2 regions of the Variovorax sp. PDC80 genome follow, and region 1 is predicted to be linked to the other one. Evidence: predicted binding sites of a transcription regulator. Region 1 holds the regulator's gene; the other holds the start of a gene.
The links. The regulator sigma-54, encoded in region 1, starts transcription at its own class of promoters, with help from an activator protein. The targets are predictions, from matches to a motif close to TGGCANGNAANCTGCTTT.
Positions count from the first base shown of each region.

Region 2: the regulator sigma-54 is predicted to act here: its motif matches at 2,311-2,328, upstream of BM109_RS29625 (ammonium transporter).

Region 1 covers NZ_FOWG01000011.1:190,970-195,403, reverse strand. The annotation lists gene BM109_RS28890 (phospholipase D family protein) at 1-1,308, opposite strand, end outside; gene BM109_RS28885 (RNA polymerase factor sigma-54) at 1,319-2,908, opposite strand; gene lptB (LPS export ABC transporter ATP-binding protein) at 2,939-3,733, opposite strand; gene lptA (lipopolysaccharide transport periplasmic protein LptA) at 3,730-4,434, opposite strand, start outside.
Region 2 covers NZ_FOWG01000012.1:15,675-20,108, reverse strand. The annotation lists gene BM109_RS29635 (thiamine pyrophosphate-binding protein) at 1-721, shown strand, start outside; gene BM109_RS29630 (hypothetical protein) at 718-1,032, opposite strand; gene BM109_RS29625 (ammonium transporter) at 1,039-2,274, opposite strand; gene BM109_RS29620 (sulfite exporter TauE/SafE family protein) at 2,692-3,450, shown strand; gene BM109_RS29615 (tripartite tricarboxylate transporter permease) at 3,505-4,434, opposite strand, start outside.

The sequences.
Region 1 (4,434 bases):
GATGCGCTGGTCGATCACCGCCGACTTGGCATGCAGCCTGCCGACCGAGGTGCCGAACAGGCCCAGCCGCACGCTGCGGCGGGTGCGGTTGGTGCTGAGTTCGTAGAGTTCGGCGCCCAGGCGCAGCATCTCGGGCCGGTAGCGGCGGTAGGCGGTGTGCACCAACGGCTCGTCGGTGGCGGCGAGCGAGTTGGTCACCACGCTGATCTTCACCTGGCGCCGGCGGATCTCGTTCATCACCTCGAGCCCCGCGGCGCCCGGGATCAGGTAGGGCGAGACGATGGTCACCTCGCTGCGCGCGCGGCGCATCTGCTCGACCACGTTGTAGCGCACGCTGTCGACGTCGAGCAGCGGCACGCCGCCGTACGAGGCGGTCTTGCCGATCACGCGGTCGGGCGAATCGGCATAGGCCTCGGCCGTGGTCCAGATCAGGCCGAGCCGGCCGGCGTCGAGGTCCTCGGCGATCGGGCCGTAGCCCAGCAGGTCGTTGGGCGCGGGCTTCGGCGGCGGCGGCGTGGTGTCGGGGCCGGTGGCGGCCTCGAAGCGGCGCCGCAGTTCGTCGGCAGGCAGCGCGCTCGCCACCACCGATTCGACGGGCCGCACGTAGGGGCTGTTCCAGTACTGGTCGAACAGGCTGCCCAGGCGCGGGATCAGCGCGCCCGTCACGAAGGTGTCGAGGTCGATGAAGTTCTCGCCCGCGGTGCGCCGGAAGTACTGGTTGCCGATGTTGCGCCCGCCCGCCACGGCCATCGCGCCGTCGGCGATGAACAGCTTGTTGTGCATGCGCCGGTTGACGCGGCTGAAGTCGAACAGCGAGGCCGTGAAGCGCGCGAGCAGGCTGCCGCGGCCGGCCGGGAACGGGTTGAACAGGCGCAGCTCGACATTGGGCGTGGCCGCGAAGCCGCGCAGCAGCTCGTCCTCGCCCGCGGTGTAGAGGTCGTCCATCAGCACGCGCACCCGCACGCCGCGCTGCGCGGCATCGCGCAGGGTGCGCAGCAGGTAGCGACCGGTCTCGTCGTTCTCGATCTGGTAGTACTGGACGTCGAGCGTGCGCTGGGCCCGGCGCGCGAGCTGGATGCGGGTGTCGAAGGCGAAGTCGCCACCGGGCATGAGGCGAAAGCCGCTGAGGTCGGGGTCGGGCTGCGCGGCCAGCGCGATGCGCCCGAGCGCGGTGTCCTTCGACACGGCGATGGCTCTGGCGGGGGCGCGCGGGGCCTCGTCGGGCAAGGTGGCGCAACCGGCGGCCAGCAGCGCGGCCGCGATGGCGAACACCCAGGGCCCACAGCGCGACAGCAGGCGTCGGGCCATCGGCGGCTTTCTACAGGGCCTTGCGCAGGTTGGCGGGCGCGATGCGCAGCGCCTCGCGGTACTTGGCGACGGTGCGGCGCGCGCACTCGATGCCCTGCTCCTTGAGCATCTCGGAGATCTGGCTGTCCGACAGCGGCTTCTTCACGCTCTCCGAACCGACGAACTGCTTGATCAGCGCGCGCACCGCGGTGCTCGAGGCATTGCCGCCGGTCTCGGTGCCCAGCGCCGAGCCGAAGAAGTACTTGAGCTCGACCGTGCCGAAGGGCGTGGACATGTACTTGGCGGTGGTCACGCGCGAGATGGTGGACTCGTGCAACCCGAGCTCGTCGGCGATCTCGCGCAGCACCAGCGGGCGCATCGCGAGTTCGCCGTGCACGAAGTAGCTCTTCTGCCGCTCGACGATGGCGTTGCTCACGCGCAGGATGGTGTCGAAGCGCTGCTGGATGTTCTTGATGAACCAGCGCGCCTCCTGCAGCCGCTGCGACAGCGCCTGGCTGCCCTCGCCCTTGTGCGACTTGAGCGCGCCGGCGTAGATGTCGTGCACGCGCAGCCGCGGCATCACCTCGGGGTTGAGCATGACGCGGAACTTCACGTTGGTGCCGCGGCCGGTCTTGGTGACGATCACGTCGGGAATGACGATGTTGCGCTCGACGTCGACGAAGCGGCGGCCCGGCTTGGGTTCCAGCCGCGCGATGATCTGCAGCGCCGAGCGCACCAGCTCCTCGTTGGTGCGCGTGAGCGTGGCCAGGCGCTTGAAGTCGCGCCGCGCGAGCAGCTCCATCGGCTGCTTGCAGATGGCGAGCGCGGTCTTGCGCACCAGCTCCTCGTCCTCGGTCTCGTCCTCGTCGGCCAGCGCGCGCAGCTGGATCGCGAGGCATTCGCCGAGGTCGCGCGCGCCCACGCCCGCGGGCTCCAGGCTCTGCAGCAGGCCCAGCGCGACCTGGAAGTGGTGCACCAGCTCGTCGAACTGGTCGTTGTCGTCGCCCGCGAGGCCCGAGGCCAGCGCCGGCAGCGAATCCTCGAGGTAGCCGTCGTCGTTGAGCGACTCGATCAAAAAGCGCAGCGCGGCGCTGTCGTTCTCGTTGAGCCGCAGGCTCAGCGCCTGGCGGTGCAGGAAGGACTGCAGCGATTCCTGGCTGCGCGCGAGCTCGGTGGCATCGGCGCGCTCGTCGTCGCCGGTGCTGCTGTTGTTGCGCGCGGGGGCGTCGCTGCCCCACTCGCTGTCGTCGGGCGCCATGTCGACGGTGCCGTCGCCTTCCCAGTCGGGCTCGCGCTCGGGCGAGTCGAGGGCCGGCTCGGCCTCGGACGACGAAGTGGTCTCGGTGGACGTGGTCGAGGTCGAGGGCGCGGCGCTCGCGTAGTCGCTCTCGGCCTCGCGCTCGGTGTCCTCGCGCGGCGCGGGCGTGTCGGCGGCGTCGAGGCCGAACTCCTCGCGCGCGGCTTCCTCGGCGGTGCGCTCGAGGAAGGGGTTCTCGTCGAGCATCTGCTCGACCTCCTGGCTCAGTTCGAGCGTGGAGAGCTGCAGCAGCCGGATCGACTGCTGCAGCTGAGGCGTCAGCGCGAGATGCTGCGAAACGCGCAGCGACAAGCCTTGTTTCATGCCCTCAGGAAATGACTTGCACGAGGGTCATCACATGCGGAAGTGCTCGCCCAGGTAGACCCGGCGCACTTCGGCGTTGTCGACGATCTCCGAGGGCGTGCCCTGTGCCAGCACATGGCCGTCGCTGATGATGAAGGCGTGGTCGCAGATGCCCAGCGTCTCGCGCACGTTGTGGTCGGTGATCAGCACGCCGATGCCGCGTTCCTTCAGGAAGCTGATGATGCGCTGGATCTCGATCACCGCGATCGGGTCGATGCCGGCGAAGGGTTCGTCGAGCAGGATGAAGCGCGGCTGGGTGGCCAGCGCGCGCGCGATCTCGACGCGGCGGCGTTCGCCGCCCGACAGCGCGAGCGCGGGCGAATCGCGCAGGTGGTCGACGCGCAGGTCGGCCAGCAGCTCCGACAGGCGCTCTTCCATGCGCTGCTTCGACAGCGCCTGCGGCCGGCCGTTGGCATCGGGCTCGCGCTGCAGCTCGAGCACCGCGCGCACGTTCTCCTCGACCGTGAGCTTGCGGAAGATCGAGGCTTCCTGCGGCAGGTAGCTCAGGCCCATGCGCGCGCGGCGGTGGATCGGCATGTGGGCGATCGGCTCGCCGTCGATGGAGATCTCGCCCGCGTCGGCGCGCACCAGCCCGACGATCATGTAGAACGAGGTGGTCTTGCCGGCGCCGTTGGGCCCGAGCAGTCCGACCACTTCGCCCTTCTGCACGTCGAGCGAGACGTCCTTGACCACCTTGCGGCTGCCATAGCTCTTCTGCAGGCCGCGCGCGACGAGGCGGCTGCCCGGCACGCCGTTGGCTTCCTGGGTTCCGGCGGCTTCGATCACTTGCGTTCTTCCCCTTCGCCGCTCAGCGTGGTGGTGGAGCGCAGTCCGGCGCCCGGTGCCGGCGTGGGCGCCGGGGCCGCGGGACGGCGCGTGGCCGGCGCCGCGGCGCCGGGCGCACCCGGCGCGGCCGACTTCGGCGTGAGGATGGCCTTGACGCGGCCACCGCCACCCGGCGCGGACACGCCGGCATTGGGCGGCACGGTCGAGCCGTTGACGGTGTAGGTGTCGTTGCTCTGGTCGTAGACGATCAGCGCGCCGCTGCTCTCGTCGTTGGGCGTGGCGCCGACCAGGCGGCGCATGACGGCGCGGCGGATGAACTTGACGTTGTCGGCGCGGCTGTCGTACTCGATGACCTCGGACTCGCCCTCGATCCACTCGTCGCCGTTGCCGTTGCGCTTCTGCTTGTAGTAGGCGAGCTTGCCGGGCGCCGCGGTGACCACGCCGTACTGGTAGCCCTCGGGGTCCTGGCGCACGTCGATGCGCGCGCCGCGGATGATGATGGTGCCCTTGGTGACCACCACGTTGCCGGTGAAGACGCTGGTCTGCTTGAGATCGTCGTAGCGCATCGAATCGGATTCGATGTTCATCGGCTTGGTCCGGTCGGCCGTTTCGGCCAGGGCGGCGGCGGCGGAGCCAGCCAGCAGCAGCGCGGCCAGCACGAGGCGACCGGTGCGGCGAAGGGAGGAGGTGGGGTGAGAGTG
Region 2 (4,434 bases), on a different contig from region 1:
CACGCCGCGTGCCTTCGCCGAGGCGGTGGCCGGGCTGAAGCCGGCGCAGGCGCCGGCCTGGAAGTCGCGCACTGCCGAAGCGCGCGAGGAGTTCCTGCGCTGGAGCGATCCGGCGCCGATCCGCGTGCCGGGTCCGCTGCAGATGGGCGAGGTGATGCAGCACCTGCGCGAGGTGCTGCCGCACGACACCATCTTCTGCAACGGCGCGGGCAACTTCGCGACCTGGGTGCACCGCTTCTGGCCGTTCCGCGCCTTCGCGAGCCAGCTCGCGCCCACCAGCGGCTCGATGGGCTACGGCCTGCCGGCCGGGGTCGGCGCGAAGCGGCTGTGGCCGCAGCGCGAGGTGGTGGTGTTCGCGGGCGACGGCGACTTCCTGATGCACGGCCAGGAGTTCGCGACCGCGGTGCAGTACGGGCTGCCGATCCTCGTGGTGCTGCTCGACAACGCCATGTACGGCACCATCCGCATGCACCAGGAGCGCCACTACCCGGGCCGCATCAGCGCCACGCAACTGAAGAACCCCGACTTCCGCGGCTATGCCGAGGTGTTCGGCGGCCACGGCGAGCGCGTGACGAGCACCGCCGAGTTCGGCCCCGCGCTGGCGCGCGCGCGGGCCAGCGGCAAGCCCGCGATCCTGCACTGCGTGCTCGATCCGGAGGCGATCACGCCGTCGACCACGCTGCAGGCGATCCGCGATACCGCGCTCGCGAAGAGCGCCTAACGCAGGCCGCCGATGTACTTCGGCGGCGGCTGCCGCCCGCTGCCGTCGGGCAGCCGCGCCGCGGCCTCGAGCCGCGCGGCGCGCGCCAGCGGCTCCATCGCCTGCTCGAGCCGCAGCGCGATGGCCGCGAGCTCGTCGTCGTGGGTCTCGGCCGCATGCGCGCGCGCGAAGCGCACCATCTCGGTGGCGTACTCGGCATTGACGGCCATCCACTCGGTGTCGGTCACGCGGCCGTGCTTGCGGCGCAGGGCCACGTGCAGGCGCGCCGCGAGCGCGATGCGCTCGCTTTCGGACAGGACGTGGCCATCCATCGTGGTTCAGCCTCCGATGTGTTCGCGGTGCTGGGCCAGGTCGAGCCCCTGCACCTCGCTGTCGGGATCGACGCGCAGCCCCACCAGCACACGCACCAGGAACAGCACGATCGCGGTGCCGGCCGCGCTGTAGACCGCCACGCCGCCGACCGCGATCGCCTGCGTCAGCACGTTGCCGCTGGCGCCCGAGATGGCCTTGTCGGCGAACACGCCCGTGAGCAGCGCGCCCACGATGCCGCCGATGCCGTGCACGCCGAACACGTCGAGCGAATCGTCCGCGCCCAGCAAGCGCTTGAGGCCGGTGGCGCCCCAGTAGCAGGCCAGGCCGGCGATGGCGCCGATGGCCAGCGCCGAGGGCGGCGTGACGAAGCCCGCGGCCGGCGTGATCGCCACCAGCCCCGCGACCAGGCCCGAGCACAGGCCCAGCAGAGAGGGGCTGCGGCGCACCGTCCACTCGGCGATCATCCAGCTCGCGGCGCCCGCGGCGGCCGCCACGTGCGTGACCAGCATCGCGAGGCCCGCGCGTCCGTCGGCCGCCACCGCCGAGCCCGCATTGAAGCCGAACCAGCCCACCCACAGCAGGCTGGCGCCGGCCATGGTGAAGGCCAGGTTGTAGGGTTCGAAGGGCTCGCGGCCATAGCCGCGGCGCGGGCCCAGCGCATAGGCGCAGACCAGCCCCGCCACGCCCGCATTGACGTGCACCACCGAGCCGCCCGCGAAGTCGAGCGCGCCCATCTGCGCGAGCCAGCCGCCGGGCTCCCAGACCCAGTGCGCGATCGGCGCATAGACCAGCACGCTCCACAGCAGCGCGAACCACAGCACGGCCGAGAAGCGCATGCGCTCGACGAAGGCGCCGAGCACCAGCGCGGTGGTGATGATCGCGAAGCTCAGCTGGAACATCGCGTAGACCGTCTCGGGCACGTTGGGCGCCACGTGGCTCACGGCCAGCGTGCCGGCGTCCTTCAGGTAGTCGAAGCCCGCGAACCAGAAGCGCCCGGTGCCGCCGAGCCAGGGCCAGCCGGGCGTGAAGGCCAGCGAGTAACCGAGCGCGAACCAGGTCAGCGACACCACCGCGGCGATGGCGACCACGCAGGCCATCGTGGCGAGCACGTTCTTGCGCCGCACCATGCCGGCATAGAAGAGGGCGATGCCCGGCAGCGTCATCAGCAGCACCAGCACCGTGGAGGTCATCATCCACGCGGTGTCCGCGGCGCTGATGGAGGCTTGCGGTACCAGGGCCATGGCGGCGGTCTCTTCTTGGAGTGGTGGTCCGGACTCTGTGCACAAGTCGTGCCACCATCGTTAACCGCATGAAACACTTTGGTTTGCTACGCCGTGCGCGAAAGTAAGGCAAAGCGGGTAATTCCCAATGCACTGCGGCGGTGCACCCCCTAAAGTCCAGCCACTCGCGAACGGGCCCTGCTCGTGCTGCCGAGGGCCGAGGAGACAAATTCCCGATCGACAAGAACAATCATCCAAAAGGCTACATCCGAGAGCCTGGTTCACAGATTGAAAAGCGCCGCTGGTCGGCGCTTTTTTTTGCCTGTCGCTGTCGCATCGGTGCCCCGAATCCTTGTCATGAAAAGTGGCGGAACGGCCGACTGTAGTTCTGTTTGTAGCTACTCTTTTGATAGCGATCTCGGTGCGACAATCGCGGCCATGGAAATGTGGCTGATGACCGCGGCCTCGCTGCTCGCGGGGTTCGTGGATGCGATCGTGGGCGGTGGTGGACTGATCCTGGTGCCGGCGCTTTTCGCGGCCTTCCCCGGCGCGCCGCCGGCCACGTTGCTGGGCACCAACAAGAGCGCGTCGATCTGGGGCACGGCCGCTTCGGCGGCGCAGTTCAGCCAGCGCGTGCAGATGCGCTGGGGCGCGCTGTGGCCGGCCGCGCTGGCCGGTTTCTGCGGCGCGTTGGTCGGCGCCTGGGGCGTCACACAGTTTCCGGGCGATTTCCTGCGCCGCGCGCTGCCGGCGATCCTGCTGGCGGTGCTGCTCTATACCCTGGCGCGCAAGGACATGGGCCGCCACCACGCGCCGCGCTTCACCGGCCGCGCCGAGACGCTCGCGGCCTGCAGCATCGGCCTGGGCATCGGCGTCTATGACGGCTTCTTCGGCCCCGGCACGGGCAGCTTCCTGGTGTTCCTGTTCGTGCGCTGGATGGGCTACGACTTCCTCAACGCCTCGGCCTCGGCCAAGGTCATCAACGTGCTCACCAACGGCGCGGCGCTGCTGCTGCTCGCGCTCAAGGGCCACGTCTGGTGGCACTACGGGCTGGCGATGGCGGTCGCCAACGTGGCCGGCAGCCTGATCGGCACGCGCGTGGCGCTCAGGCACGGCGCGGGCTTCGTGCGGATCGTGTTCATGGTCGTGGTCAGCGCGCTGATCCTCAAGACCGCGTACGACGCCTTCCTTAAATAGAAAAGGCCCCGGGGCGAACCGGGGCCTCTTGCTCAGTCGAACAGCGCGGGGCGCTCAATCCTCGACGAAGGCTTCCTCGCGCTTGGACTTCACCGCAGGCAGCAGCACGATGCCCAGCAGCAGCGCCGCGGCCACCAGCAGGCCGGCCGACAGCGGCCGCGTGACGAACACGCTCCAGGCACCGCGCGACAGCAGCAGCGCGCGCCGCAGGTTCTCTTCCATCATCGGCCCGAGGATGAAGCCCAGCAGCAGCGGGGCCGGCTCGGTGCGCAGCTTGAGGAACAGGTAGCCGACGAAGCCGAAGATCGCGACCATCCAGACGTCGAAGGTGTTGTTGTTGGTCGAGTACACGCCGATGGCGCAGAACAGCACGATCGCCGGGAACAGGAACTTGTAGGGCACCGTCAGCAGCTTGATCCACATGCCGATCAGCGGCAGATTCAGGATGATCAGCATCGCGTTGCCGATCCACATCGAGGCGATCAGGCCCCAGAACAGCTCGGGGTTGCTGGTCATCACCTGCGGGCCGGGCTGGATGTTGTGGATCGTCATCGCGCCCACCATCAGCGCCATCACGGCGTTGGGCGGAATGCCCAGCGTCAGCAGTGGAATGAAGGAGGTCTGCGCGCCGGCGTTGTTGGCCGACTCGGGCGAGGCCACGCCGCGGATGTTGCCCTTGCCGAAGGGCACTTCGCCCGGGCGCATCTTGATCTTCTTCTCGAGCGCATAGGCCGCGAAGGCCGCCAGCAGCGCGCCGCCGCCCGGCAGGATGCCCAGGGCCGAACCGAGGGCCGTGCCGCGCAGCACCGCGGGCGTCATGCGCTTGAAGTCGTCCTTGGTGGGCCACAGGCCCTTGACCTTGTGCGTGAAGACCTCGCGCTCGTCGTCGGGCTGCGAGAGGTTGCCGATGATTTCGCCGTAGCCGAACACGCCCATGGCGATCACCACGAAGCCGATGCCGTCGGTCAGTTCGGGGATGTCGAA